DNA from 4 places in the Marinobacter sp. UBA2688 genome. Region 1 is predicted to be linked to each of the others. Evidence: predicted binding sites of a transcription regulator. Region 1 holds the regulator's gene; each other region holds the start of a gene.
The links. Region 1 encodes FliA, which starts transcription of late flagellar genes. Its sites were predicted from a motif close to CTAAAGTTTNNNNNNNNNNNGCCGNTAA; they were not measured.

Region 1 (7,566 bases):
GCCCACGACGCTTACCCGGGCACCAGGAATCAGGGTGAGCACGCCGTCCAGCATACCCAGGCCGGCCCGCAGGATTGGCACGATGGTGATTTTCTTGCCCTGGATCTGTTCAATTTCCACCGGGCCCGCCCAGCCTTCAATGGTTTTCTTCTGCAGCGAGAAGTCTTTGGTGGCCTCGTACGTCAACAGGGCACCGACTTCCTGAGCCAGCTCCCGGAAATTCTTGGTGCTGATGTCTGAGCGGCGCATCAGGCCGAGTTTATGGCGGATAAGGGGGTGCTTGACCTCGTGAATTGGCATGGGCTCACCTTTGCGTCTGGGTCGATGATGTGGTTGTGGGCGCAGTAAAGACGCCAGCAAATGGCGCAAGGATACCGTATCTTGCCGAGTCCGTCAGGCGCGGTGACAAGAAAAGCCGTAAGGGGTGGTACGGATCTTGCGAATACCCCGTCAAACGATGCGTCTGCGTCAAAAAAACGACCCGCACACCCCTGCGGTTAACCGCCAATCGGAGAGTTTCCCGGCATGGACCGAGCGCTAGTCCTCAATAATGTCAAATCCCTGACGCGGGGTAATATCGGCATTCCCGTGATGTTGATGGGATTGCTGGGCATGATGATTCTCCCCATGCCGGCGTTCATGCTGGACGTTTTCTTCACCTTCAACATCACCTTGTCGATCGTGATCCTGCTGGTGTGTGTCTACGCCTTGCGGCCGATGGAGTTTGCCTCCTTTCCGACAGTGTTGTTGGTGGCAACACTGTTGAGGCTGGCGCTCAACGTTGCCTCCACGCGGATTGTTCTGCTCAACGGCCATGAGGGCGGTGATGCGGCCGGTAAGGTGATCGAATCGTTCGGCGCGGTCCTCATCGGCGGTAACTACGCGGTTGGCCTGGTGGTCTTCGCCATTCTCATGATCATCAACTTCCTGGTGGTCACCAAAGGTGCCGGCCGGGTGTCTGAAGTCAGCGCGCGTTTCACCCTGGATGCCATGCCGGGTAAGCAGATGGCTATCGATGCCGACCTTAATGCCGGTCTTATCAACCAGGAAGAAGCCAAGCATCGCCGGGCTGAAATCGCCCAGGAGGCCGATTTCTACGGCTCCATGGACGGCGCCAGTAAATTCGTCAAGGGCGACGCCATTGCCGGCCTGTTGATCCTGGCCATCAACCTGATCGGTGGCATTGCCATCGGTATGCTTCAGCACAGTCTCGATTTTGGTACCGCTACACAGAACTACGCACTACTGACCATTGGTGACGGCCTGGTGGCACAGATTCCGTCACTGTTGCTGTCGACGTCTGCAGCGATCATGGTTACCCGGGTAACGTCCAGCCAGGACATGGGCGGGCAGATACTGCAACAAATGTTCAACGCTCCCAAGGCGCTGGGTATCGCTGCCGTTATCCTCATCATCCTTGGCCTGATTCCTGGCATGCCGCACGTGGCATTCCTTGGTCTGGGCGCGATTGCCGGTGGTATTGCCTGGTACATATGGCAACAGGAGCGCCAGACCGTTGAGGAAGATGGTGTGTTCCCGGTCCGGGGCGGTGGTGCCCGTCCGGCAGGCCCGGGGCGCGACCTGCCGCCCGGTGGTGAGGGCGGTGAACACAGTGCCCAGCTGCCGCCGCCGGGGGAAACCCGGGAACTCGGTTGGGACGATGTGGCCACCGTGGATGTCGTGGGCCTGGAGGTGGGCTATCGCCTGATTCCCCTGGTGGATAAGTCCCAGGGTGGTCAGCTTCTCAGCCGCATCAAGGGCGTTCGCAAAAAGCTCTCACAGGATCTGGGCTTCCTGATGCCTTCGGTCCATATTCGCGACAACCTCGACCTGATGCCCAATGTTTATCGCATCACCCTGATGGGGGTGACCATTGCCGAGGCAGAAATCCATCCGGACCGTGAACTGGCGATAGACCCAGGTCAGGTGTTCGGCAAGATCGAGGGGATAGAGGGCAAAGACCCCGCCTTTGGCCTGGACGCCAGTTGGATCGAACCGGACAAGAAAGACCAGGCACAGACCCTCGGTTATACCGTCGTGGACGCCAGTACCGTAGTGGCAACACACCTCAACCAGATCCTCCAGAAACACGCCCACGAACTGCTTGGCCATGAGGAAGTCCAGAAGTGGCTGGAACAGCTCGAGAAAGTATCTCCAAAGCTGGCGGAAGAACTGGTACCCACCACCATTTCCATCAGCCTGCTGCTGAAGGTGCTGCAGAACCTGCTGAAAGAGGAAGTGCCGATCCGTGACATGCGCTCTATTGCCGAAGCGATCGTGAACGTTCATCCGAAGAGCCAGGACCCGAAGCTGCTGACCACGGTTGCCCGCCAGTCACTGCGCCGGATGATTGTCCAGAGTATCTGTGGCAACGACACAGAGATCCCGGTGATCACTCTGGATCCAGACTTGGAACAGTTATTGCTGAAGTCCATGCAGCAGAGTCAACAATCCGGCGGTCAGGAAGACATCGGGCTGGTGCTGGAGCCAAATATGGTTGAGAAGCTTCAGCGGTCGCTCCAGGACAGCGTTCAGCGCCAGGAGATGTTGGGCAAGCCGGCGATTCTATTGGTTTCAGGGCCCTTGCGCCCGGTACTGGCGAAATTTGCCAGCTACGGAGTAGAGCGTCTGCATGTACTGTCGTACCAGGAAATTCCGGATAACAAACAGATCACTATTGTCGCATCCGTCGGTCAGTAAAGACCGCGGCTGGAAAGGCGGAAGGCGCTGGAAAGCGCTGACCGGGGAGGAAGCATCATTATGAAAGTTAAGCGGTTTTTTGCCCAAAGCATGGCAGAGGCACTGCGTCAGGTGCGGGATCAGATGGGTCCCGATGCCGTAATCCTTTCCAATCGTCGTGTGGATGGTGGCGTCGAAATTGTGACAGCGCTCGATTATGACGAAAACATGGCGCGCCAACGCCTCGGTGACGCTGCGCGGGAAGCCACCAATGGCTCACGGCTAGCCGAAATGCAGGCGGAACAGCATCGCCGCCTGGAGGACGAACTCGGCCGCTCTCGCGATCGTATTCGGGAAGTGCGGGAAAAGCGCGCGACCTATGGTAATGCGGTTGCGGGTGGGGGCTTCGGCCACGCTGGCTTGTCGAAAGAATCGCTGGCCGACGATGACATGGTGGTTGAAGAGCCTACCGCTGCCAGCGCTGCCTATTCCGGAGAGCTGGCGCAAATGCGTGCGGAGATCAGTTCCCTCCGTGACCTGGTCAGTGCCCGGAATGGCGGTGAACCCGAACAAACAGCGGTTAACGCAGTACAGCAGAGGCTGTCTGAGAGGTTGCAGGAGTTTGGTCTCGGGCTGGAGCTCGCCAACTCTCTGTCCCGGCGCCACCGCGCAGGCCGGCTTGAGGATGGCTGGAAGCAGTCTCTGAAAATGCTGGCCGCCGGTGTGAAGACCGCACGTACTGAATGGGCGGATGAGGGCGGTGTCTACGCCCTGGTGGGCCCAACCGGGTCCGGCAAGACGACGACCATCGGCAAGCTGGCCGCGCACTATGTGCTGCGCCACGGCGCCGACTCTCTGGCGCTGGTCACCACCGATCGCTATCGGGTCGCGGCCCATGAGCAACTATTTGTGTTCGGGCGCATACTGAACGTTCCGGTTCGGGTTGTGGACGAAACCCATTCCCTGGACGACATACTGGACGAACTGTCGGACCGGCACCTGGTGTTGATTGATACCGCTGGCCTGACCAGCACCGACAAGGGCTACGAGGAGCAGCTTATGGAGCTGGCTCGCAGTCACCATCGGATTCGAACCCATCTGGTGGTTTCGGCAACCAGTCAGCCGCGCATCATGAAATCCGTTTGGCATTGCTATAAGATGGCAAATCTTACGGGTTGTGTGATGACCAAAATCGATGAAGCACTGACCCTGGGTGAATCGCTGGGATTCGTCATGGAAACGGGATTGCCGGTGGCGTATTACACCGACGGGCAGAAAATCCCGGAAGACCTGCACCACGCTGAGTCCATTCCGCTGGTGCGGTTGGCCGTGGAGAGGCTGAAGAAACTCCAGCAGCAACAGGCAGTCGCTGTTTAAAAACAACACAGCCTGCGGTTAAACGCGGCAAGAGATCAGAGTCAGTATGAGCAAACCACATCCGGTACAGGTGATTGCCGTTTCCGGCGGGAAAGGGGGCGTTGGCAAGAGCAACGTATCAGTGAACCTTGGCATCGCCCTAGCACAAATGGGACGGCGGGTGGTGCTGCTCGATGCCGACCTGGGCCTTGCCAACATTGACGTTCTGCTTGGCATTACCGCCAATCGTAATATCCAGGACGTCATCGCCGGGGAATGTGACCTTCGGGATGTGTTGGTCAACGGCCCCGGTGGCATCAAAATCGTGCCCGCGTCCTCAGGTACCCAACGCATGACCCAGCTTTCCAATCTGGAGCACGCTGGCCTGATCAACGCGTTCAGCGAACTGGGTGACCAGATCGATGTGCTGATCGTTGATACCGCTGCGGGTATTTCCGAATCGGTGGTCAGTTTCCTCCGAGCCTCACAGGAACTATTACTGGTTGTCTGTGATGAACCTACCTCTATCACCGATGCCTACGCCCTTATAAAGCTTATGAACCGGGATTACGGCACCAACCGCTTCCGTATACTGGCCAATCAGGTCAGGAATGAGCAGGAAGGTCGCCATCTGTTTGAAAAACTGACCCGGGTTACCGAGCGCTTTCTTGATGTGGCACTACAATATGTGGGTATGGTGCCGTATGACGAGGCCGTAAAAAAAGCGGTACAGCGCCAGCGTGCCGTGCTGGATGCCTATCCGCGGGCAAAAGCATCGTTGGCGATCAAGAGCCTCGCGGAGAAAGTGGATAGCTGGCCGCTGCCATCATCGCCCCGGGGACATCTGGAATTCTTTGTGGAGCGGCTCGTCGAAGTCTGATTTTGATCCTGTCACTGAATAGCCGGATACATGACATTGGCGAAAGAACTTGGAACCTACAACCGGACGGGTACACGAGGACCTTCCCAGCTCGTTGAGGAGCAGGCCCCGCTGGTCAAAAAAATAGCGCTTCACCTCATGGCGCGGCTGCCGGCATCTGTCCAACTGGATGACCTTATGCAGGCAGGCATGATTGGCTTGTTGGAAGCTGCACAGCGATACAGTTCCGACAAGGGGGCTACCTTTGAGACATACGCCGGGATCCGGATTCGCGGAGCCATGGTAGATGAAATTCGCAAAGGTGACTGGGTACCTCGATCCGTCCACAGGAACTCCCGCCGCATTGCCAAAGCCATCAAGGCTGTCGAGGACCGCCTGGGTCGGGAAGCTCAAGACTCGGAAGTAGCCGAGGAGCTGGGGCTGGACCTCGACGAATACTATTCCTCCCTGAGCGATGCTAACAGTGGCCGACTTTTTAGCCTGGATGAGCTCAATGAATCCGGCGAGCTGCCGATAGAAGAAACAGAGGACAGTGATAACCCGTTGGATGGCTTGGCGTCTGACAACTTCCGGAAGAGCCTGGCAGCTGCGATTGGTGACCTGCCCGAGCGAGAAAAGCTGGTGCTCAGCCTTTACTATCAGGAAGAATTGAACCTGAAGGAAATTGGTGCTGTGTTGGGTGTCAGTGAAAGCCGGGTCAGCCAGATTCACAGCCAGGCCGCGCTCCGTCTGCGGGGGCGTCTTACTGGTTGGCAGAGCTGAACAGGCCGCCAGTCCCATTGAACGGCGTTACCAGGCATTCTTTACTGTAGCCTTTTGGTAACCGGTGCTTTACAACCGGCTCAAAGGCCACACAATAAGCGGTTAAACTACCGGCCTGCTAGACTGTGAGCCGGAAGCCAAAAACGAATTCCGGGCGTTTTTAACTGGAGGTCCCATTGGACAAGAACATGAAAATCCTGATTGTGGATGACTTCTCCACAATGCGACGGATCATTAAGAACCTGCTTCGCGATCTCGGTTTTACCAACACTGACGAAGCAGACGACGGCAATACAGCACTGCCTATGCTCAGGAGCGGCAAATACGATTTTCTGGTAACCGACTGGAATATGCCAGGGATGTCCGGACTCGATCTGCTCAAGGAAGTCCGTGCCGATGACAGCCTGAAAACCCTGCCTGTGCTCATGGTGACCGCCGAGGCGAAGCGCGACCAGATTGTCGCTGCTGCGCAGGCCGGTGTGAACGGCTACGTGGTCAAGCCCTTCACGGCAGCCGTACTCAAGGAGAAGATTGAGAAGATCTTCGAACGCATCCAGTAATTCAGAGGTCGGACGGCTCCCATGAGCAATAGAAAAAAAGACCCACAGGGGCTCGACCCGGAGGTCACGGAGAAACTCCGCAGCCAGGCGGCCGAGTTGGTTGAACAGGTTAACGCCGGGGATTATGGCCGCGCGATGACGCTGATCAATGAATTGAGCGAGGTGAGGGACCAGAGCCTGTATCGGGAAGTCGGCCGCTTGACCCGCAGCCTCCACGAGGCGATCCGCAATTTCCAGATCGATCCCCGTAACGCCGAACAGTCAGAAGCTCTGTCGAAGATGACCGATGCGTCGGATCGCCTTGAGTACGTGGTTCAGATGACCGGTAAAGCGGCCAATCGGACCATGGATCTGGTTGAGGAGGCTATGCCCAAGGCCAGCGCCCTCCGCGACGAGGCCGCCGAGCTGAGAGACCAGTGGCAGAAACTGCGTCGCCGCGAGATGGCGCCGGCTGAATTTCGTGAGCTCTATGCCCGTATCGACACGTTTTTCGTGACCCTGAATACCGATGCCGGGGCGATGTACGACAACTTGTCGGAAATTCTTCTGGCCCAGGATTTCCAGGACCTCACTGGGCAGGTGATCCAAAAGGTCACCACTCTGGTTAAAGAGGTGGAAGAGCATCTGTTGAGCCTGGTAGTGATGGCGAGTCATGTGGACCAGATGACCGGCACCGTGCATGAACTGGAAGAGCGGGAAAAGATATCGGCGGAACAGGGTGTTGGTCCACAGATCAAGGCCGAAGAACGCGAAGACGTAGTATCGGGACAGGACGATGTTGATGATCTTCTGTCCAGTCTCGGTTTCTGAGTAAGAGAGGGTAACGCATGGCGCTTGATGCCGATGAAGAGATCCTGCAGGACTTCCTTGTTGAGGCAGGCGAGATACTCGAAAAGCTGTCGGAGCAACTGGTCGACCTGGAACAAAACCCGGACGACAGCGATCTGCTCAACGCCATCTTCCGAGGCTTTCACACCGTAAAAGGCGGCGCTGGGTTTCTGCAACTCGATGCCCTGGTGAACTGCTGTCATTCCGCGGAGAACGTCTTCGATATCCTGCGCAACCACAAGCGCAAGGTAGACTCGGAACTGATGGACGTGGTGCTGGAAGCCCTGGATCACGTCAATGCCATGTTTGAACAGGTTCGCCACCACGAGGAACCGACGCCAGCTCCCGAGGAACTGATTGCCGCTCTGGACGCATTGGCGCAGCCGGCAGGGGAGTCGTCGCCAGCAAACGCAGCGGTCGCTCGCGAAGAACAGAACGAGAGCAACGAAGCCAGTTCTGGAGACGATGGCGGTGATATTACCGACGACGAATTCGAGCGGT
Region 2 (7,566 bases), on a different contig from region 1:
CAACGGGTGGCGTTCGGCGGAGACGAAATGCAGGCAGCCGTTGCGTGGTGTGGCTGTTTCATTCCAGGCTTGCCAGGCTGCGAGGAAATTCAGGCCAGTGCCAAACCCAGTTTCCGCGATGACGAAGGAGGAGGCTGCGGGCAATAAGGAGAAACGTTCGCGAAGCCGGTTCTGGCCGATAAACACATACCGCGCTTCTTCAAGGCCGTTCTCGCTGCAGAAGTAAACATCGCCAAAGCGGCGACAGCGGGGTGCGCCACTGCTCCAATCAATGTCGGCGGTTTCAATGGACGGTAGCCTGGGGTCAGTCACAATCGTCGTATCCGGTCAGTAGGCTTGATGGGCTACTCTGCCGCGGTATCGGTTTGCCGGACCGAAACGCTACGAATAATGACGGGTTCCTGGGGTACATCCGCCATGCCTCGGGATCTCACCGTTTTCTTGCTGGCGATGGCATCCACAACACCCATTCCCCCTGTCACCTTGCCAAATACCGCGTAGCCCGGGCCGCGGACACCTGCGTTCAGGAAATCATTGTCGGTCAGGTTGATAAAAAACTGGGACGTGGCGGAGTCCGGTGAGCTTGTGCGGGCCATGGCGATGGTTCCGCGAAGGTTTTTGGCGGTTGGCCTGGCTTCGTTCCGGATGGGGCTACGGGTCTGCTTCTGGTTTAGATCCTGATCAAAACCGCCGCCCTGGATCATGAAACCTGGAATGACCCTATGGAACAGCGTTCCCTCGTAGAACCCGTTTTTGGCATAGGTAATAAAATTCTCAACGGTCTCGGGAGCGATGTCCGGGCGCAGAGTCACCTCAATGGCACCTTCGCTGGTTTCAATAATCACCTGGGGCAGCTCATTCTGTTGCCCTTCTGCCGCCAGGCAGTTGGCGATACCCAGCATGAAGGTTACAGATAGAGCGATTTGCATCACATAACGAAACGGTTTTACGAAATTTGTCATTCTATAATGGCTCACGTAGTTAGTTCAGGGAATAGTAGGTAGCTTCGGGAATGTTTGCTGCGATACTGTTCCCATGAATCCAGTCTGTTGCAGGATGTTAGCAGATAATACTTGTCAAGTCGGGCATATTCCCTGCGGAGTTCATGACTATCAGCTAACCTTTTATCGCATCAGTGGCATTGATGCACTCTGACCGGGCCAGGTTGTACGGCAATCACTGTGAAGCTATTGGAGGCATACCTTGAAAATCCGTCAGGGCTTCGAAGAAAAATCCCGTCTCGGTCGGTTGCTGATAAACCGGGGATACCTTTCCGAAATTCAGTTGGAAGAGGGCCTGCGCCTACAGCATGAGACCGGTCAACGGCTCGGCGAGGTGTTTATACAGTCCGGCTGGATTACCGAGCGCGAGTTGCATCGGGTTCTCAAGCACCAATCCCGTTACCGCAACGCGGCTGCACTGGTCACTATGGCGGTATTGCCTTTTCAGCCATTGGTCAGTTTTGCCGCTGGCAGCACCACGAATGATTCACGAGACGTTACGGACGCCGCGCAATTGTACGAGCGTGCCGGTTTGGCGCCGCTTAATGATGACGAGATGGCCGGCGTGTCGGGGCAGGGTGATCAATCCTTGTTGGATCGTATCGCCACGGTATCTGCCATGACCGGAAGTAACGACGGGACAGGAGAGGTTGATCCGGATGTCATCGAAGGCCTGAAACTAACAGCGAACATTTTCGTGCCGGTACTGAACTTCCTGGATTCTGATCTTACGATATCCGGTGTGCATTATCGGGATGATGTTCCCCGTTACACGGTTCGTGATGATGGCGGACTCACCCTGGCGTTCCCGGAAAGGATCGAACAGATCCGCATGGACAATATACGGGTCAGCGGCAGTCAGGGACCGTCCATGGGGAACATTGCACTCGACAATATCCGCTTCCATCCCGATTCACAGATGACGATCTATACTCGCTGATGGGATGCGTTGGGCTCCGACGTTTGCGGAGCCCAGAAGCCGTCAGGCGCTCGCCAGAACGGTACGGTGTGATACGGCCTTTTGCTCGCCCTGAGCACCGTAGAGGGTCTGGTGCCCGGAAACGCCGCGGAATATATCAGTAAGACGTGAAAGGCGCTTCTGAAGGTGACTGACAACCCGCCCATTATTGCTATTCAACTGGTGACAGGTCTTAAGGCGTTCGTCGGCCTCCCGCCACAAGTCGTAAACATCTGACAGGCCGGCGCTGAGAATAAACCGTGAGGGTGCTCCGTTTTCAGGTCGAAACCCCATCGACACCAGAAGGCGGATTTTGAGTTTGGCCCGTTCGCGAATCTGACCCAACAGAGTGTTTTTCTCGCCAGTCAGTGATTCGAGTTTACGGATATCAGATGTGGAAAGGCAGGCTTTTTCCTGCTGCAGGACGTCCGCCAGGGATTCGAGTTGACGGATATCCTGAGATAAAAGGTCTTTCAGTTCATCAATTGCGGCCATGATCTACTCACCCGAAAATGCTTTCATCCATCTCATGCATTTTCTGGGCCAGTTTCTCCGCATCAACCTTGTAGGAGCCGCTTTCAAGGGCAGAGCGGATCTGCTCGATACGGTCATCGTCCATTTCCGGATAACTGCCGAGCTTTTGTTCGAGCTGTTTCAGGTTCTTCGCCTGGCTGCTCAAATTGACATTTTCGCCACGGGCGCCTTGCGCCTGGGTCTTTGCCTGCTCAGCTGTAGAGGGCTGAGTGCTCTGGGTAGCGGAAGATTTATCGGCCGTGGTTTTCTGGGTGTTGACCTGGCCTGGGCCTATTCCATTAAAGTCAACTGACATAACGTTACCTGCTTAACTGGTCGGCCGCGTTGGGCGGCTCCAAAATTTCATACCTGTCTATCGGCATGGCCTGACGTTTCTTTAGCGATTTTTGCAAGAGTTAAATGACACTCTTGTCATCTTTCAAAAAAACCGGCAACAGATTGCCGTTTCCGGTGAATCAATGCCGGGAACGAGGTTACATGGGAATCTCGACATGCCCGGGAGCAGTCACACGGGCACGCACGGTGCGGGAGGACGAGAGGTTCTCAACCAGAACCTGTTCTCCAATCCCGGCACTGGCCAGGGCCTTACCCCTTGAGTTTACCGAAAAATTTCCGCTGCGGGCGCTGATGATAACATGGTCTCCGCGTTCGATCGCTGCCGGAGCCAGCACCAAATCCGGTGTAAATACGGTACCGGCGTTCACGCCGCGGCGCATTTCCATGCCCACTAACTGGTCGACATTGGTTATTGCGCCCCGTCGAATCGAATTCACCACCACGTTATCCGACTGTATTGCTGCTTTTGTCAGTCGTTCGCCGCGCCCCAGGGGGCGGGCGGCGACCATGGCTTCACCGGTTATCGTGACGGATACCGGAAGGAACATGCGCCAGGGGCGCTCGCCCTCGCAGGAAACCAGTAGCGAGGGTTGGGTGGTCCTCCAGGGGTCGCCGCTGAACGATACGCTGAGTGGGGTATCACAGGTTGCGAGCGAGAGGCGTGCGTCGAGTTGGCCGGTATCGTGGGAAACCGTAAAGCCTTCGTTTGCCTGAGCCTCTGAAAATGCCTCCAGAAATTGTTCCGCGCTGCTTTGAATTTGTTCGGACGTGGTCGTGGAGGCCATTGCCGGGCCGGCTGTTACGGCGAATAACAATATGATGGCGAAATTGGTAATGCGCATACGCGGCAGTTTGTCCTATGCTGTCATTAACCGGGTAAAGCCCCGAGTTCAGGAATATCCTAATGATTTCCGGATTCGGCCGTTAAGCCTATCGAGTGAGTCAATAAACCGGCACATAGCCGGTTCCACGCGACTTTTTAGAATAACGCAGCAAGATGCGTGCCGGCAGCAAGACGTTTCGAGTGGGAGATATAAACGATGGCAGGGGTATTGGACAGTGTAAATCAGCGCACCCAGCTGGTGGGCCAGAATCGTCTGGAGCTTCTGTTATTTCGCCTTCGTGGCCGGCAGATGTACGGCATCAACGTCTTCAAGGTCAAGGAAGTGTTGCAGTGCCCCAGGCTGTCATCGTTGCCGAACAGTCGCCCTATGGTTCGGGGCGTGGCCCATATTCGTGGCGAGACTATCCCAATCATTGACCTTGGTATGTCAATCCGGCTTCCCGGTATTCCCAAGGAAGAGATGGCCACCAGCTTCGTGATCATTACTGAGTACAACCGAAAAACCCAGGGTTTCCTGGTGGCTGGTGTCGACCGCATCGTGAATATGAACTGGGAAGACATCCTGCCGCCACCCAAGGGGGCGGGCAAAGACGTTTACCTGACAGCGGTAACGCACTTTGAAGACAAGCTGATTGAGATTATCGATGTTGAAAAGATCCTGTCTGAAGTGTCGCCGTTTGAGGAAGATGTCACCGAAGACGTTCGCAACCGCAGTTCAGAGCGGGTGCCCGGTCATCTGCCAGTGCTTGTCGTGGATGATTCCGCAGTGGCCCGACGTCAGATCGAGCGTTGCCTCACGGCTATCGGTATGGAAGTGGTGACAAAAAATGATGGCAAGCAGGCCTTGGATTACCTAAAAGAAGTTACGGCAGATGGCTCTCGCGCCATCGATCACCTGTGTTTGATCATATCCGATGTCGAAATGCCGGAAATGGACGGGTACACTCTGGTCACCAAGTGTAAAAATGAGCCTGCAATCAAGGATGTATTTATCATGCTGCACACGTCCCTGAGTGGCGTGTTCAACAAGGCGATGGTGCAGAAGGTAGGCGCTGACGATTTTATGGCTAAGTTCAGCCCCGATGAGTTGGCTGAAAGGGTCATGGAGATTGTTGACCGCGAGCAGTGACGCTCCTCCGTTACTCCCGACTCACTCGATAATGAGATCCAATGAAAGCTGAAATAACGCCACAGGAATACGAGGCCTTTAAATCATTCCTGCAGGATGCGTGTGGCATTTTGCTCGGGGAGAACAAGCAGTATTTGGTAAAAAGCCGTCTGCGGCGGATCATGGAAGAGAACGAGCTGAGAACCCTGGGTGATCTGCTGGATCGCGTGAAGCGAACCGGACGTAGCAGTTTGAAGGAAGTCGTGATCGACGCGATGACGACGAATGAAACCCTCTGGTTTCGGGACAATCACCCGTTCCGCATCCTGCAGGAAAAGCTGCTGCCGGAATTCGGCGACAGAAAATCAGCGCAGTCACTTCGTATCTGGTCTGCAGCCTGTTCGACAGGCCAGGAGCCCTATTCGGTAGCGATGATTATTGAAGAATTTCGTCGCCAGCGGCCGGGTAGGCTGCGGGATGTGAAGATCACCGCCACCGACATCTCCAAAAGCGTTCTAGAGGTTGCGCGCCGTGGCGAGTACGAAATGATCGCCATTGGCCGGGGCCTGTCACCCGAGCGGCAAAAGCAGTTTTTCACCCCTGCGATGAATGGCAGTTGGCAGATCCGACCGCAAATCAAGAGCATGGTGGAGTTCAGGGAGCTGAACCTGCTTGAACGCTACATGCTCGGGAAGTTTGATATTGTTATGTGCCGGAACGTACTGATCTACTTCTCGGCAGAGCTTAAAAAGGACATCCTGACCCGTATCCATGCCACTCTCAATCCCGGTGGTTACCTGATACTGGGAGCATCGGAATCGCTGAACGGGTTGCCTCATCTCTACGAAATGGTGCAGTGCCACCCAGGGATCATCTACCGCAAGAAATAGGCCCACCCAATGCCGATCAATGTATGGATACTGGTCGCCGCCCAGGCGCTTGCCATGTGTACAGCGCCTTTCATCGTCTTTATCGGAAGCATTCACGGACGTCTTCTGGCGCCATCACCTGAGTGGGCAACCTTGCCCGTGGGCCTTGTGGTAGTTGGAACGGTCCTGGCTATAAAGCCTGCTACGTGGCTGATGGAACGCCTGGGGCGCAAGCCGGTTATGTTGCTTGGCACGCTGGCGGGTGCGGTGTCCGGGTTGTTCGGTGCGCTGGCAGCCTGGAGTGCGAGTTTCCCGTTCTTGTGCGCTGCGGCGGTTGTGGGCGGAACCGGGCTGGCGGTGGTTCACCAATACCGCTTTGCGGCCATGGAGTCGGTAGCGCCCGAGATGGCTGGCTCCGCAGCAGCCAGGGTGCTTTTAGGCGGCCTCGTAGCGGCGTGGCTGGGGCCGGAAATTGCGCTTTTGGGCGGTGGAGGCCAAGCCGAGCACCCTTTCATGGGCGGCTGGCTTGCATTGAGTGCCGTGCAGGTGGTTGCCATGGTCGTACTGGTTTTCGGGTACCGCGCCAGCGGGGAGCGAGTACGGGAAGCCTTGGGGGAGGGCGGTCGTCCAATGGCCAACATCCTGAGGCAACCGGTCATTTGGGCGGCGATCAGTTCCGCGGCCATCGGTTATGCCCTCATGAGCTTTATCATGACGGCAACACCACTGAGTATGACGGAAGTGGCCGACCACCCGCTTGAAGATGCCAAGTGGGTCATTCAGATTCACATCATGGCCATGTATCTGCCGTCGCTGATCAGTGGCTGGTTCATTCGTGTGGTGGGTATTCCGAGGATGATGGGGCTGGGATTGCTGGCCTATCTGGGGTGTGTGGCCCTGGCGTTCAGCGGTATCAGCTTTCACCACTACCTGTTTGCACTCATCCTGTTGGGAGTAGGCTGGAACTTCCTGTTTGTCGGCGGCACCACGCTATTACCGCAGGGATATCGCGATGAGGAGCGGTTCCGTGTTCAGGGGCTCAACGACCTGATGGTATTCGGCTCGCAGGCGACAGCTGCACTGAGTGCTGGTGCGGTATTGGCGGCGTTTGACTGGAATGGATTGTTGCTGATTGCCATACCGTTCCTGGTGTTACACGGTGTCTTGATGGCCGTTTGGCTGATGAGCCGGCCCCAGAATAGGGGCCGGCATCCCGCTTGAATGTTTATACCAGGTTGTAGACGAAGACGATGGCTACAGCAACGGGCGTGAAGTAACGCAGTACGCGATACCAGAGCGAGAATGTGCCCGCTGACATGCCCAGTTCGCTTTCCAGCGCCTGTCGAGACATTGTCCAGCCGACAAACACGGCGACCAGCAGTCCGCCCAGGGGCAACAGGATATTAGCGGTCAGGAAGTCCAGAAGGTCGAAGATGGTTTTGCCTTCGAACATCGCAAACATGCCCAGCGGTGTCACGTCCGACCACAGGTTTAGCGAAAGCACGGAGGCCACACCCAATAACCAGCACACGATGCCTGCCCCGACGGTACTCACCGTGCGGTTCATACCTTTCTGTTCCTCAAGCCATTCAACAATCGGCTCCAGCAGGGAAATGCCGGATGTCCAGGCGGCAAAGATCAGCAACACGAAGAACAGCGTACCGAAGAGGCTGCCCATGGGCATTTGTCCGAACGCCAGTGGCAGGGTTTGGAAAATCAGGCCGGGGCCGGCACCTGGCTCAAGGCCATTGGCGAATACGATCGGGAAGATAGCCAGCCCGGCCAGCAAGGCCACGGCGGTATCCATGATTGAGACAGTCACGGAGGTTTTGGCGATGGAGATGTTTTTTGGCAGATAGGAGCCGTAGGCCATCATGACACCCATGCCGAGGCTGAGCGTGAAAAACGCGTGGCCC
Region 3 (7,566 bases), on a different contig from region 1:
TGGTTGCTGCGCAATGGTGGCGCCATTGGCTGATCACCCCACCAACAAGAACCTGGTGATCGTGTACGACCTGCGCGAAGACCCAAGCGAGTTGATTTACGCTACGCCTGAGCAGATCCGTGAGCGGGTATTTACTTCCCAGGCGGAGTTAGGGGAGGGCACCAGCCGTTTTCCACTCAAAGGCGTGCAACTGAACAAGTGCCCGGTACTGGCCCCCGCCACCATGCTGAAATCCCTCTCTGAGGAGCGGCTTGCCGAGCTGGAACTGGACGGCGACAAGCTGCGTGAGCACCTGGCCATTTTGCGCAAGGCGCCGGATCTGCCAGCCCGAATCGCTCAGGCCTTCGATCACCCCCATGAAGGTGACCTGACGGATCCGGACGAACAGCTTTACGCTGGCGGTTTTATCAGCAAAACCGACCGCGAGAAGCTCAACTGGCTATTGCAACAGCCGGTAGAAACCCTGGGAGAGCAGGAAGTACGGTTTGAGGATGGTCGTCTGGAAGAAATGGTGTTTCGCTATCGCGCCAGGAATTACCCCAATACGCTGATATCCGAAGAGCAGGAGAAGTGGGAAGTCTTTCGTCAGCAGCGGCTGATGCAGCCCAAGAAAGGGTGGCGGTCTCTGGAGGAGTTCTTCAAGATTTTGCAGAATCTTGCCGCTGATCCGGAGCTTACGCCGGAAAAGCGGCATGTTCTGGAAGAGCTTCACCTCTATGGTGAATCCCTGATTCCTTACGTCTAGCGCCGGCGCTGGAAGTACACGGACAGGCCTTGACCCATCAAGCTTTGCACCTCGCTTCCCAGAGCCTCAGCCTGGATCTGTTTCTGTACAGGCTTGGTGGCGAGGCTGTGGCCGTCGGTGTCCCGGGCTTTTGCCAGTTTCCAGTCCACTTCGTTGCTGAGCAGCGCCATCAGCTCTTTTAGCTGCCTGGAATCCTGCTCACTGAACCAACGGTCGCGGCAGCCACCCAGGCCGTAGAAGTCGGTTTCGGCAACCAAGGATTGCCACATCGGATCCTGCCGATTGGTCAGTACCATCCGTCGGAGTTGACGCAGGGCCGTACGTGTCGGTTTGAGGTCGTGTTGGGAGATCAGGCGGCGGATCTGTTTGTCGCCATCGGTCTGTTCGTTGACGGCGGTGTGCATATGGACAACAGCACCGTTGCCGGTCGCTGAACTCACCAGGGCTGCGAGGGACACCTCGGTCATGCTTGTTGACGGCAGGCGCCCGATTTCGATCCAGTGCACCTTGTGGTCATCGGCGACGAATTGCTGGGCGATGGACCAGGGCCAGAACACGATGTTGCTGATGCCCATCTCGCCCGCGAGTCGCGTTGCCTTGGCAACGTTGGCCAGGGATTCATCCACGGCGATTACTTCCACGTCTTTCAGGTAGTGCGCCAGTTCCATGGCGCGCTGGCCGGACTGGGCGCCACACACCATGATTCGGATCGTTTCCGGCAATTGCTCGGTACTCATGCCCAGCTCGGTCGCCATTATGGCTTTCAGGCTGGTTTCGGAGCGATAGGCAAGTTTCGACCAGTTGGGCCAGGCCTGGGGCACATCGGTTTTCTCCAGACAAAGCTCGGCTGATTTCTCGTCGAAATTCTGTTTGATGGCCTCTTCCGACGCGCGGTTATAGTAGCTCGCGGCCATCATCCCCTGCATGGCAACCGGCCAGTCCACCAGGTTCCAGCGGCCAAGGTGTACAGCATACTTCTGATGGAACAGAGCGCCGTACATGGCACTGATGATCAGCGAACCGATCATGCCATCCTGTTGCTCGCCCATGGCAAGTTGGGCGCAAATGCTGTCGTTGATGGCTGAGGCCAGCCGTTCTTCGTCGTCCTCCGCGGTCAGGGCGTAACCGGTGCGATCGGCGTAGACCGCCAGGGCCAGTGCCAGCGGTTGAAGTTCGTCCCGCAGTTCAACAGTCTGTGCGACTTCCGCGATAATCGCCCGGCGCAGCAGGGTGGCCAGCTCTTCCACGGCTGGGTCTGGCATCAGGGTTTTTTCCAGTGCCAGGATCAGCAGTTCGTCCTCGCTGGCGGCGTCCAGAGCGACTTGAGCATTCGGGTTTTCCAGATCGTATTGCTGGCGGATGATGGCGCCTACGAAACGGCCGATTTCCTGGTGGGGCAGGCCGTCATGTCGCAGCAAAAGGATAGCGTCGCGGGCCAGTTTGGTGTCAGCCCTTTTCACATCCAGATGCTCCGCACAGGTCAGCATGCCACTATAGATAGACGGCCATTCCAGGCCCATTTCCAGCAGTTTGCGGTAGTGCAGGTAGGCTACGTCGAACTGGCCCTGAAGGCGCTTGGCATGGGCGACTCCGCCGAAAGCGGCGGCGGATTGCCGGTCCATTTCCAGGGCCTGGATGAAATACTGCTCCGCCAGGGCCGGGCGCTCGGACTTGATTGCCCAGTAGCCCAGGTTGGTGAACTGCTGGGGCTGTGCCGGGTCATGGCTCAAGCTGTCCGTGAACAGGGTGTGTGCCTTATCAAGTGCCCCTTCGTCCATTTCCACACGCCCCATCAAGCCCAGCGCGCCTGCGTTACCGGGTTCCTGCGCCAGAACCTCATTCAGGTAGTCACGGCATTCCTGCCGCGCCTTGAGACGCTGAACCAGCGATGTCGGGCTGTTTGACTCGGCATAAGCCAGGTTTGCCTGCAGCAGTAGCCGTGCAATGTGGGCTTTTTGTGCGTCTGTGGCATGGATGTTGTGCTGTGCTTGCATGGGGCTACCCCTTTGACTCTGTGACGAAACCCGATTAACCCTGCAGCAACTGCAGAACCTGCTGTGGCCTTGCGTTGGCCTGGGCCAATACCGACAAGCCGGCCTGCTGCAGCACCTGGGTGCGGGCGAGTTCTGCGGATTCGGCGGCAAAGTCTGCATCACGAATCCGTGAACGCGCGGCCGACAGGTTCTCAGAGGTCGTGCTCAGGTTGGCAATGGTCGACTCGAGTCGATTCTGGGCAGCGCCCAGGTCGGCACGAATGCCACTGATGGTTTCCAATGCCGCATCCACAACTGCGAGTGCGCTGGTTGCGCCGTCAACGGTGCTTATATCGATACCTGCCACTTCTTCAGGCGTAGAGCCGGCGGCGGTATTCTGTGCACTGTTCAGGACGCTGCCTGCGGCCAGGGTGGCGTCAGACGTCGCGGCGAAGCTAACGGACGAGTCCAGCGTCAACTCACCGGCAATCCGTGTGGCATTAGCGCCACCACTTGTCAGTTCGATGGCGCTCGGGTCGCCGCTACCCTGTACCGCCAACTGTTGAGAGCCGGCAGCGGTAAAGTCTTCGATAGTGATGTCTTTACCCTGTTCCTGAATCAGCGTGATACTGCCGTCGTTAGCAACTTCCGCGGTAATGCCGGTCTTACCAGACGCGGCGTTCACCTCACGTGCAATCGCTGAGAGGTCGTTTGCATCGGTGATCTGCGCGGAAATGGTCGCTGAGCTGCTCCCATTGGAAAGGGTGAGCGACACGGTTTGAGGCACGGCGATTGGCGTGGTAGCGGTGTTGCTCAGGGTCGCCGATGTTCTTGCCGTCGCGTTCACACCCGTCGTGGCACCGATGTCGTTGATGGCTGCGGCGATGTCTTCTGCCGTGTCACCTGCTGTAATGGGCACCACCTGGCTGTCCAACGAGCTGGAAATGGTGAGATTCTGCGTGGCGATCGTGTTTTGTGCGGGTAACGTCGCATTCGCTGCGGTTGTTGAACCGGTGCCCTGGTTCAGGGTTGCGTTGGCCGCGTCGAGCGTGTTGTTGGCCAGGTCGGCGGTTCGGGCGCCTTCGATGGAAACGGCGATGCTCTGGTTTTCATTGGCGCCAGCCTGGAATTTTTGGGCCTGGAAGGTGCCGTCCAGGAGTTTCAGCCCGTTGAACTCGGTGGTAGTGGCAATGCGCTCCAGCTCGCCTTTTAGCTGGTTTACTTCGGACTGCAGGGCCTTCCTGTCAGATGCGGAGTTCGTTGCGTTGGCGGATTGTACCGCCAGTTCCCGAATGCGCTGCAGGATGTTCCCGGATTCGCCCAGCGCGCCTTCAGCAGTCTGAGCCAGAGAAATACCGTCGTTGGCGTTTCGAATGGCCTGGTTGAGGCCTTTGATCTGCGATGTGAATCGCTCAGAGATGGCAAGCCCGGCAGCGTCGTCCTTGGCGGAGTTGATGCGCAGGCCGGATGACAGCCGCTGCAGGGCAACGTTGGAGTCTTCCTGTGAAGTGTTCAGGTTTCGCTGAGCATTCAGCGACGCGATATTGGTGTTGATGATCTGAGGCATAACATTTCTCCCTGCTCAGAGATGCCGGTAACCCGGTGCCCGATCAAAATGGACGCCTTGCCGGCGGAAGTTCATTTAATTGCCGTTTTGCAGGGAGGTAAGCGAAGGTTGTGCCAGTTTCGGAGTTTTGTTTTTAAGATATTGATTAGTATTGGTTTTATTGGTCGTTTTGATGTTTGGGGCATGAATCCAATCGTCAGCATATAGCGGTATAAGGAAGACTATTGCCGCTTTTACATTCCCTTACAAAATACCGTTAATTTTTTCTAAAGGTACGGACGGGGGCGCCGTTAAGCGCAATAACAGGGAGGCGCTCCCAAACTGAAAATGGGCGCCATTCCTTTTCCATGAAATAACGACATATGTCGAAGGAGAAGCAATATGGCTCTCGGTATTAACACTAACGTTGCGTCACTGTCAGCTCAGAACCAGCTGAACAAATCCCAGGAGCTTTCTAACCAAGCTCTGGAGCGTCTGTCTTCCGGCCTGCGTATCAACTCCGCCAAGGACGATGCTGCTGGCCTTGCAATTTCGACCCGTTTTCAGTCCCAGATCTCTGGTCTGAACGTTGCGCAGCGTAACGCCAACGACGGTATTTCTCTGGCTCAGACTGCTGAAGGTGCTCTGGAAGAAACCACCAACATCCTGCAGCGTATCCGTGAGCTGTCTGTTCAGTCGGCCAACTCTACCAACTCTTCTTCTGACCGCTCTGCACTTCAGGGCGAAGTAAACCAGCTGAAGCAAGAGCTTGACCGTATTGCCGGTACTACCCAGTTCAACGGCCTCAACCTTCTGGATGGCAGCTTCACTGCTCAGTCATTCCAGGTTGGTGCCAACGCTAACCAGACCATCTCAGTATCCGTGACCGGTGCTCGTGGTGCCGACCTTGGTAACAACACCGTATCCGGTGAAAGTGATACCACTGTCAGCCAGGGCACAGGTTCTGTTGCGGTAGCTGCGGCTGATGTGGCAACGGTTGCCAACAACACCATTGCTACACAGAACATCACCGTTTCTGGAACTGAAGGCTCTGAGGTCATTGGTATTACCCAAGGCGATACTGCAGAAGCGATTGCAGCTGCTGTTAACGCTGAAACCGGCACGACTGGTGTAACGGCCACCGCATCGACCACGGCAACCCTCGCTGGTCTGTCTGACGATGGTACGGTTTCCTTCACGCTTGGTAGTGGTGGCGATACAGCGACCATCTCCGCAGCGGTAACTACCACTGACCTGGGTGCGCTGGCCAAAGCGATCAACGATACCTCAGGCACCACTGGTGTTACGGCTGAAGCAAACGGTGGCGAAATCACACTGACCCAGGCTGATGGTAAAGACATCCGTCTGCAGGACTTTGCCAACTCAGGTAACGCTACCGGTACCGCCACGCTGCAGGGCAGTGGTGATCCAAGTGCGGTTACTTTGACCGCTGGCAGCACTGACAGCACGATTGCTTCTGGTTCTGTTGAGTTCGCTTCATCCGGCGCGTTCTCAGTCAGTTCCTCGGTTGCGGAAACCGCTGGTAGCATTCTGAACGTTGCAGCAGACACCGTGGTTGGTTCTAACCTCCAGTCAGTGTCTTCTATCGACATCGGTACTGTTGCAGGCGCTAACAGCGCAATCGAGATTGCAGATGCGGCTCTTGAGCAGATCAGTGGTATCCGCGCCGACCTGGGTGCTGCCCAGAACCGGTTTGAATCCACAATCGCCAACCTGAGCACAACTGCCGAAAACCTGTCGGCCGCTAACAGCCGGATTCTGGATGCAGACTTCGCATCTGAAACTGCTAAGCTGTCCAAGGCGCAGGTTCTCCAGCAGGCTGGTATCTCTGTACTGGCGCAGGCGAATGCCCGCCCGCAGCAGGTTCTGTCCCTCCTGCAGTAACAGGGGCATAACGGCAAGGCCGGGGTCTTTGGGCCCCGGTTTACTGCTGTATGAGGATAGCGAGGTGAGCTATGAATGGCGTTAACCTGAATGGCCCGGATTTGAAGCTGATTCGTTCCAGCGAGCAAGCTCCGGCTCGGGCAATTTCGTCATCTCAGGCCGAAGGCAGGAATGCCTCCGCCCTGACTGCACCTTCATCACCTGGTCTTGCTGAGCGTTCGGAGTTGTTGTCCGGGGCTCAGGAACTTTCGAAAGCTGAGAGGCTCGAAAGGCGCAGTGAGGCACAGAAAGAGAAATTGGATGATGCCGTGTCTCAACTGAACGATTTCGTTCAGACGGTCCAGAGGGATTTGCAGTTTGAAGTGGATAACGAGCGGGGACAGACGATCGTCAAGGTCGTCGATCAGTCCACCCAAGAGGTTATTCGGCAAATTCCGGATGAAGTTGCGTTGAGGTTGGCAGAAAACTTGCAGCAGGATGAACCGCTGACGTTATTCAACACGAAGGTCTAGAGTTTGCCGCTCTTGGCCTGACGTTGAAAACGGTTGTTCAGCACCGCCGCACCCGAAAGGGGCCGGCGGTGTTTTGCTTACATGTGGTTACAAAATTGGTCGGTAGAAAAGGCAAAGTTTTGCCGCTTCAGGCCGATATATGGAATAGCATTGGAAATTGCCCTCCTGAGGAGGCACATACTATGGCAAATATATCATCGTTGGGTATCGGGTCTGGTGTTCTGACCTCCGAGTTGGTCGATCAGTTGGTGCAAGCGGAACGGGCACCGACGGAAAATCGTTTGGCTCAGAAAACCGAGCGCACCCAGGCGCTGATTTCTGCCTATGGCACGCTTCGCAGTGCAGTAACAGAGCTGCGCCTTCCAATGCGGCAATTGAGTGCTCCAGATAATCTCAAAGCCTTTTCTGCAACGTCGTCCAACGAAGACGTTGCTGTGTCTGTGGACAGCTCCAAGGCTAACCGCGGTACTTACAGTGTCGATGTGACAAGTCTCGCCAGCGCTCAGGCGCTCGCGTCGCGTGATGTATTCGCGGATCGCGACAAGACCAGTGTTGGCCAGGGAACAATGACGCTTTCTGTTGGTGACAACACCACCAATATTGTTATAGACAGCAGTAACGACACGTTGCAGGGCCTGGCAAACGCAATCAACGATTCTGATGCAGGGGTTTCAGCGGGCGTAATCGATACCGGTAGTGGTTTCCAGCTCGTGCTATCGGCAGACGAAACCGGTACGGCAAACGCCGTTAGTATTTCCGTATCGGGCGACAGCGCCGGCACGGATACCGATGCCCAGGGGCTTTCCCGTTTTGCGTTTAACACATCAATGGATGCGGGCGCCGGTCTCAATGAGACAATCGCCGCGTCGGACGCCGTGATGAGTA
Region 4 (7,566 bases), on a different contig from region 1:
TCCCAGGTGAACCTTCACCCCACGGCTTGCGAGTGTGTCAGCGAATACCGCACGCACCCTGGCGTTGTGGGTAGGCAGGATCTGCTGGTCTGCATCAAACAGATGAAAGTGCAACTGGTCCGGGTCGTGGCCGCGCTTTTCGAGCTCATTTCGTAGCCGGAACTGCATGGCCAGTGTGAGTTCAACGCCACCTGCACCTGCGCCGACCACAGCAACGGTCATCGGGCCGTCATGGTTTTCCAGCCGCGACAACAATGACAGCCAGCGATTGTTGAATCCGTTGATAGGCTTGACGGGCACTGCATGTTCAGTTGCGCCGCTGACGTCACCGACCTTGGGAGCGGACCCGATATTCACCGACAGAATGTCGTAAGGCACGTCCGGCCGGGAGCGGCAGACCACACGTTTTCGATGGCGGTCGATGCCAACCACTTCATCGCGGTAGAAGCGCGCGCCCGCGAACTCGGCCAGTTTGCTGAGGTCTATATGGACGTCGTCGTAGGAATAATGCCCAGCCACGTACCCGGGAAGCATTCCGGAGTAGGGTGTATGGGTATCCCTGCAGATGAGGGTAAGGCGGACACCAGGCACTGGGTTCATGGCAAAGCGCTTGAGAACGCCTACGTGGCTGTGTCCGCCGCCAATCAGGACAATGTCCCGTAAAACAGGCTGTTCGGATTGTTGCATTAAATAACTTTCTTGGCTTCGTCACTGAAGGTGTTAAAGCCTTTCACGCTTGAAAATGCCTGAAGCTTTTCCTTGTCCGCGTCAGACGGATTGGCGATCTGATCAACCGAGGTGATACCGGCTTCCTTCATTTTGCGGGCGGTGGCCGGCCCAATACCTTTAACCTGGGTCAGGTCGCTCTTGTCCTTCGGCTTTGGAGCGCGTGTTGCTGCAGCCGGCTTTGCCGCTGGCTTCCGCGCGGCCGTGGCGGCTTTCTTGGGAGCGGCTTTAGTGGCTGCGGCCGGACTTTTGGCGGCGGTGCTCGCCTTGGGTTTGGCGGCTTTCTTTGCAGTTGCCGCTTTTGGTGTGGCGGGCTTCTTGGCGGCCGGTTTTTTGGCCGCTGTCTTACTGGCGGTGGATTTTTTCGGAGCTGACTTGCCTTTGGCAGCAGGGCCGGCCTTCTTGGCGGCCTGGCCTGCGACCTTCTTCGCCTCTTCGCTGGCTTCCTTGCTGGCAATACCAAGGCGGTCCAGGATATTGTTTTGCAAATCGTGGAATTCACCCAAGCGACGTTCAAATTCTTCGTTGAAACGTTTCATTTCACGATCACGAAGCTCATCCACTTCCTTCAACAGTTTGCGGACGGGTTCCTGAATCTGGTTCTGCAGGCTGTCGAACTGCTTGAGGGCGTCGTTGATCAGCTTTTCGATCTGTGATGACGTTTTATCGAACTCTTTGTTCACTTTCTTGACGACTTTATCAACGCTTTGCTTGTTGGCTTTCTTCGCCATGAGGACTTTCTCCTTGAAGTGCAAGTTGATGTGGGGCGTTGGTGAGTTCAGGCCAGTTGCCGAATGCTGGAGGCGGGCCCTGAGGAACGTCTGGATTTTAGCGTCTGCTTCTTGAGCACCACCTCACGAATGCGCTTGAGTTTTTCGCTCAGGGCAGACGAGGAGTTGTCATTGAGTTCTACGAAATCAACGGAATAGAAGAAATTGCTACAGTGTTTCCTGCGTTCCGTTACCAGGCCGGTAATTCCATCCGCCCTGATGTCGTCAAACGGCATTTCCATCACGAGATCCAGAATAACCGTATCACCGGGGTTAAATATCTTGTCCGTCTTCATCACACATCCGAAGTGATCCAGCTCGAACAGCGCGGCCTGTACACGCTCCCGGCGAAAGAGGCCACGCTTGATGTGAAAATGTGCGACAAGATCCGGTAGTGCTTCGTTCATCTAAAAGTGATCTCTTTTGCACCCCGAGGGGGTCCGGACGACACCCCGAGGGCGTGTTCCTGAAAGTATATGGTTAAACAATAGCCACACTATGTTGGTTTGGCAACGTGTTCAGTGTCATACGATAGAGCTCTCAGGCGGTTCATCAACTGTTTTTATCATTTTGGCCCGTTTGTAGCGTGTTGAGCTCGTAAATATCCGTGCGCCGGTCTTTCAGGTTGGTCACCGAGCCTTCATTGCGCACCAGCTTCAGCTTTTCCAGATCCATGTCTGAAAACATGATCATTTCCGTATTCGGTGTGGTTTCCGCCATCACCGCATCGTGGGGGAACGCAAAGTCCGACGGTGAGAATACGGAAGACTGGGCGTACTGCACGTCCAGGTTCTCAACCTTGGGAAGGTTACCCACACTACCGGTGATCACGACATAGCACTCGTTTTCAATCGCCCGTGCCTGCGCACAGTGCCGCACCCGAAGGTATCCGTTCTTGGTGTCCGTCCAGAAGGGCACCATAATAATATCCACCTCTTCGATGGCCGCCAGGCGCCCCAGTTCCGGGAACTCGATGTCGTAACAGATCATGATGGCCACGCGGCCGGCGTCGGTGTCGAACACCTGGAACTTCTCACCGCCTTCGATGACCCAGTCACGGCGTTCGTGGGGCGTGATATGAATCTTGCGCTGCTCGTCGACGCGGCCGTCGCGGTGGCACAGGTAGGACACGTTGTAGACCCGATCATTTTCGAGCAGGGGCATCGAGCCGGTAATGATGTTGATGTTGTAACTGACCGCCATTTCCGACATCTGATTGCGGAATTGCTCGGTAAAGCCTGCCAGAAAGCGAATGGCCCGTGTCTGGTCCACCTGGTCCGTCAGGCCCATCAGCGGTGCGTTGAAAAATTCTGGAAACAGGGCGAAATCGCTCTTGTAATCCGAGAGCGCATCCACGAAGTACTCCACCTGTTCCAGCACTTCCTCCACAGAGGTAAATTCACGCATCTGCCACTGAACGGCACCCAGGCGCACTTGAGTCTTCTTGACGTTAAGCACCGGCGACGGCGGTGTATAGAGGATGTTCCGCCATTCCAGCAGAGTGGCGTAGCCCAGGGATTTCTCGTCTTCCGGCAGGTACTTGTGCATCAGCCGGGTGACCTGGAAGTCGTTGGACAGCTGAAAGCTGAGGATCGGGTCGTAGATGTCCTTGCGATCCACACGCTGGATGTATTCTTCCGGAGAGTGCTGGTCTGAATACTTGTGATATCCGGGGATGCGGCCACCCGCCAGGATGGCGCGCAGGTTCATGGATCGGCAGAGTTCTTTGCGAGCTTCATAAAGCCGCCGGCCAAGGCGGTAGCCGCGATAATCCGGGTGGATAAACACATCGAGGCCGTAAAGCGAGTCGCCTTTGGCGTTGTGCCAGATCTTTTCATTGCGCAGGATCAGGTCGTCGTAGGTGTGCGGGTTGCTGAATCGCTCATACTTGACGCACACCGTGAGGGCTACGGCCACCAGGTCACCGGACTCTTCGATACAGATCTGACCATCCGGAAACTGTTGCACCAGAGCTTCGATCGTGTCCTCTGGCCAGGCACCGCCAATATCGTCGTAGACCCTGTCCATCAGTCGCTGGAGCTGTGGGTAATCATCACTGGTCAGGTTACGAAGGTTGAGGTGCAGTTCTTCGTGGGCCATATACGGCAGCTCCCGTTGGGTGTGGAAATGACGGCAAGAATTGTCGATTGCTTCGGTATTTTATCAGAGAGCGCTAAAGACTTCTTATCACCTAAAGCTTAAGACTTCTTATCACATAAAGTTAAAGACTTTGCAGCACACGCCGAAAACCAGTTTATGAATGAAAGACAGCCGATAGGCTGTTTGACTGACCCCCCGAATAGACTGTCTCGAAAAGGACCCGGAAAATGAACCTCAGTTTCGGCCAGAAGTTGCTCGTCGCCTTTGGTATTTTGCTTTTACTTGTTATGGGGGCGTTTACGCTCAGCGGCAACCTCCGGTTACAGGACACTACGGATACCTATGTTGATGCACTGATTGAAGACACCGTGGCCCAGAGTACGTCCAGCATTGCGGATTGGCTCAACACCCGTCTTGCCATGACCGAAGCAACGGCAAAAGCGTTGGAGTCGGTGGAAACCGATGCCGAGGCGAGGGTTATCCTGGCCGCTGCGACAACCGGTGGCGGGTTCATTGACGTCTATGTTGGCCGCGATGATGGCTATATGCTGATGAAGGACGATGCCTCAGAAGCCACGCTGCCTGCGGATTTCGACCCACGCACGCGGCCCTGGTTCAAACAGGCGAAACAAAAGGGCTCAGCGTCGTTCACCGAACCCTACGTGGACGCGGGCACTGGAGGCACCATCATTTCCACGCTGGCACCGGTCAAACGTGGGGCCTACCAGGGTGTTGTCGGTGGTGATATTGCCCTGAAGACCATAGAACAGACGCTCTCCACGATTACGCTGGCCAACACTGGCTATGCGGCCCTGATCAGTGACGACGGCACCGTGTTGTTTCACCCGGACCAGAAACTGGTTGGCAAGAAGATCAGCAGTCTTTTGGGAGAATCCCCTCGGCTCAGCGGTGAAATTCACGAATATGACACCGGAGATGCCAGTTGGACTGCCGGTTTCCATCGCATCAAAGGTGCCCGTGGTGTTGAGTGGTATCTCGGCACTTTTATCAACGAGGACAAAATCAATGCGCCGGTCCACGCCGCTCGCGTAACCGGGCTGATCATCGCAGTAATTGGCTTGTTGGTGTCCCTGGTGATCCTGCGTTTTGGTATCCGCGTGCTGATGGCTCCCGTTCGTAAGCTTAATGCCGCCATGGCGTCAATCGCCAGTGGCGAGGCGGACCTCACCAAGCGCCTGGACGATAGCGCCAACGACGAGTTCGGCAAGCTCGCGGCGGAGTTCAACAGCTTTGTTGAGAATATCCAGAATGTGGTCCGGGACGTCCAGCAAGGCACCGCCGAGCTTGGCGAAAACGTGTCCTCCCTGCGGGATACCGCCAGCACCAGCCGAGACAGCGTTGAAAAACAGCAGGCCGAGATTGATATGGTGGCCACGGCCATCAATGAGATGTCTGCCGCTGCCGGGGAAATTGCACAGAATGCCCAACAGACCGCGGATGCCTCCAACACCGCCGATGCAGACAGCCGTGCTTCCCTTGAAACCGTTGCCGCTTCCCGGGATGCAGTACAGAAATTGTCAAAAGAGATTAACGCCGCTGCGGAAGTCATCGATAAACTCGGCAAGGACGTTACCGACATTACCTCGGTTCTCGAGGTAATTCAGGGGATTGCTGAACAGACCAACCTGCTGGCACTGAACGCGGCGATCGAGGCCGCAAGGGCAGGGGACGCGGGCCGTGGCTTTGCGGTTGTTGCTGACGAAGTGCGCAATCTGGCCCGCCGCACCCAGGACAGCACGGAAGAAATCAACAACATGATTGAGCGCCTGCAAAGCGGTGCAACCCAGGCTGTGGACGTCATGAAGGCATCAACAGCGGTCTCGAATGTGAGCATGGAGAAAGCTCAGGATGCCATGGAGTCCCTCAACCGTATTGCTGATGCCATAACGTCGATCAGCCAGATGACCTCCCAGATCGCAACGGCCTCTGAAGAGCAAACCTCGGTGACAGAGGAGCTGAACTCCTCCATCACCCGGATTGCCGACCAGGGCCAGGAAGCCGCCAAGGCTGCCAGCGAGAACGACGTCTATAGCGGTCAGATTGAATCGGTCGGCCACACGCTTAGTAAGAACGTGTCACGATTCAGGGTTTGAGTAAGACGTTTTCTGGGGCGCGGATAGTATCTGGATTCGCCGTCGGAGTTCGAGGAGGGTTCTGGTGCCGATGGCCCGGGACTCGTCCGTCAGATAGGGATTTTCCAGAACAAGGACGTTCCGGCTGTGCAGGTTTAGCTCGTCGATGGACTGGCCGTAGTATTGGTTGAGGTACGCGCCAAAGCTGCCATCGAAAATGGCCCTTTCCATGCCCAATTGAAGCCGATGTGCCGTTTCGTGGTCGTGCCGGTTGACGAAGAAGTAAGAGGGCATCGGATAGGCCAGCAGCAGGTCCGGCTCGATGGCGAAATCTTCGTTGTTTTCAAGCTCCAGATCGAAAAGAACCTCGTTGACTCCCCGGGCGAAGCATTCAAAACGATGATTCTCCAGCATGCGGAAAAGAATTTCGTACCGCGAGTGAGTCACCACGCTGACTCCGTTGGCCTGAAGAATCGACGAATCCGGCCAGTGTGCGCCCTGGCCGATGCGGATACCGACTTCCTCAAGATTGCCAAGGCTTCGGATGCCTTTGAATCTGGGCAAGGACTCTTTAAGCACCACGCACACCCGAAGCCCCAAAAGTCCGCCATCGATAGGTATGGGGATGGCCTGCAGGCTTTCTTCCCTCTGTTTTGATGTCGCGACATTCGCGAGATCGACCAATTTTGATTGCTGGCGCTCAAGTTCGCGGACAACCCGGCCTTGGGCCATCTCCGGGGTGCGAGTGATTCGATACGAACCGTATTCCGGTGTCTTGTCGAAGGCGAGGGCAACCAGGGCACGTATGGGTGGGCTGTCGTAATTGCGGTACCACAGGCGATATTCCCTTGCCTGTGTTTCTCCAGACAGATATTCCGAAGACACACCGGTTCCCGGGCAAACCAGAAACAATGCCAGGGCCGTCAGCCAGCCACGCGCACGCCTCACTTTCATTGAAGACTTACTCCCGCGTCCATTCGAGTTTCTTGTTATCGCCCGTTTTGATATCCAAGCAGTTTAGGTGAATTTTTCTTTCCGGAAAGGGATAACCGTAAAAAATCCCGAAAACAGTTGCGATACCTTTTAAACGGCTGCAATCATGGGCGTTAAATCACCAACAGGTAAGAAGACATGGCGTTCATCGACAATCTGATAGGTGCAACCGGCCATTGGGTGTCTGAATCGAATCCTGGTGCGCGAATCACCCAACCGCTGGCCTGGCTCCGTAAAACCAGTGGTTATGCGGCCGTCAACCGAATTATTGGCCTATCAATCCCGTTTGCACCACGGAATCGATTCAGTGTCGAGGAGATTCGCCCGGGGTTCGTTAAGGCAAGAATACGCCTGAAAGGCAATAAGAACCACTTTGGCAGCCTCTACGCCGGTGCCTATTTCCTGGTGGCGGAGATCCCCGGTGGCGTGTTGACGCTGTTTGATCTCGGCCCGGCTTACACGCCGATTCTCAAGGAAATGACGCTTCAGTTCCTGCAGCCGGCGAATTCCGATGTGTTTGTCGAGTTTTCACTGGACGCCGCCACGGTTGAAGCCATCAAGGCCGAGGCCGATGCTACGGGCAGGGCCGCGTTTGAGTTAGAAGGCACACTGTACGACAGTGACGGCCATCATGTGGCCACTTCGATGGCCCACTATCGTGTTCGCAAGAAAGGCTTCCAGGCGCAGTGAACTGAGGTCGATTCAAGCGCCGTCCAACTCCCTTAGGGCGGCGAGGAAAGTTTCCCCGTATTTTTCGAGCTTTGCCGCACCCACGCCGTTTATCTCAGACATTTCGGCAAGGCTGTTCGGTTTCTTGTCCAGGATTTCAAACAGCGTGGCATCGTGGAAAATCACGTAGGGCGGCACGCCCTTCTCATCCGCCA

Region 2: flgM (flagellar biosynthesis anti-sigma factor FlgM) is a predicted target of FliA. The motif match lies at 2,846-2,873, and genes of this name have one in related genera.
Region 3: B3M52_RS01530 (flagellin) is a predicted target of FliA. The motif match lies at 4,552-4,579, and genes of this name have one in related genera.
Region 4: B3M52_RS05030 (methyl-accepting chemotaxis protein) is a predicted target of FliA. The motif match lies at 3,718-3,745, and genes of this name have one in related genera.

What each region holds. Positions count from the first base shown of each region.
Region 1 covers NZ_DELU01000021.1:46,849-54,414, forward strand. The annotation lists gene upp (uracil phosphoribosyltransferase) at 1-300, opposite strand, end outside; gene flhA (flagellar biosynthesis protein FlhA) at 526-2,700, shown strand; gene flhF (flagellar biosynthesis protein FlhF) at 2,761-4,056, shown strand; gene B3M52_RS09680 (MinD/ParA family protein) at 4,103-4,915, shown strand; gene B3M52_RS09685 (RNA polymerase sigma factor FliA) at 4,946-5,677, shown strand; gene cheY (chemotaxis response regulator CheY) at 5,854-6,237, shown strand; gene B3M52_RS09695 (protein phosphatase CheZ) at 6,259-7,047, shown strand; gene B3M52_RS09700 (chemotaxis protein CheA) at 7,065-7,566, shown strand, end outside.
Region 2 covers NZ_DELU01000010.1:216,112-223,677, reverse strand. The annotation lists gene mnmC (bifunctional tRNA (5-methylaminomethyl-2-thiouridine)(34)-methyltransferase MnmD/FAD-dependent 5-carboxymethylaminomethyl-2-thiouridine(34) oxidoreductase MnmC) at 1-315, opposite strand, end outside; gene B3M52_RS05750 (peptidylprolyl isomerase) at 345-962, opposite strand; gene B3M52_RS05745 (hypothetical protein) at 1,204-1,941, shown strand; gene B3M52_RS05740 (flagella synthesis protein FlgN) at 1,984-2,454, opposite strand; gene flgM (flagellar biosynthesis anti-sigma factor FlgM) at 2,462-2,788, opposite strand; gene flgA (flagellar basal body P-ring formation chaperone FlgA) at 2,967-3,671, opposite strand; gene B3M52_RS05725 (chemotaxis protein CheV) at 3,870-4,802, shown strand; gene B3M52_RS05720 (CheR family methyltransferase) at 4,844-5,671, shown strand; gene B3M52_RS05715 (MFS transporter) at 5,681-6,871, shown strand; gene B3M52_RS05710 (sodium-dependent transporter) at 6,876-7,566, opposite strand, start outside.
Region 3 covers NZ_DELU01000007.1:28,999-36,564, reverse strand. The annotation lists gene sbcB (exodeoxyribonuclease I) at 1-745, shown strand, start outside; gene B3M52_RS01540 (tetratricopeptide repeat protein) at 742-2,739, opposite strand; gene B3M52_RS01535 (flagellin) at 2,774-4,285, opposite strand; gene B3M52_RS01530 (flagellin) at 4,667-6,169, shown strand; gene B3M52_RS01525 (flagellar protein FlaG) at 6,241-6,681, shown strand; gene fliD (flagellar filament capping protein FliD) at 6,864-7,566, shown strand, end outside.
Region 4 covers NZ_DELU01000010.1:53,172-60,737, forward strand. The annotation lists gene selD (selenide, water dikinase SelD) at 1-687, opposite strand, end outside; gene B3M52_RS05015 (helix-hairpin-helix domain-containing protein) at 687-1,457, opposite strand; gene B3M52_RS05020 (hypothetical protein) at 1,505-1,903, opposite strand; gene B3M52_RS05025 (bifunctional GNAT family N-acetyltransferase/carbon-nitrogen hydrolase family protein) at 2,049-3,596, opposite strand; gene B3M52_RS05030 (methyl-accepting chemotaxis protein) at 3,824-5,710, shown strand; gene B3M52_RS05035 (hypothetical protein) at 5,693-6,643, opposite strand; gene B3M52_RS05040 (PaaI family thioesterase) at 6,821-7,372, shown strand; gene recQ (DNA helicase RecQ) at 7,385-7,566, opposite strand, start outside.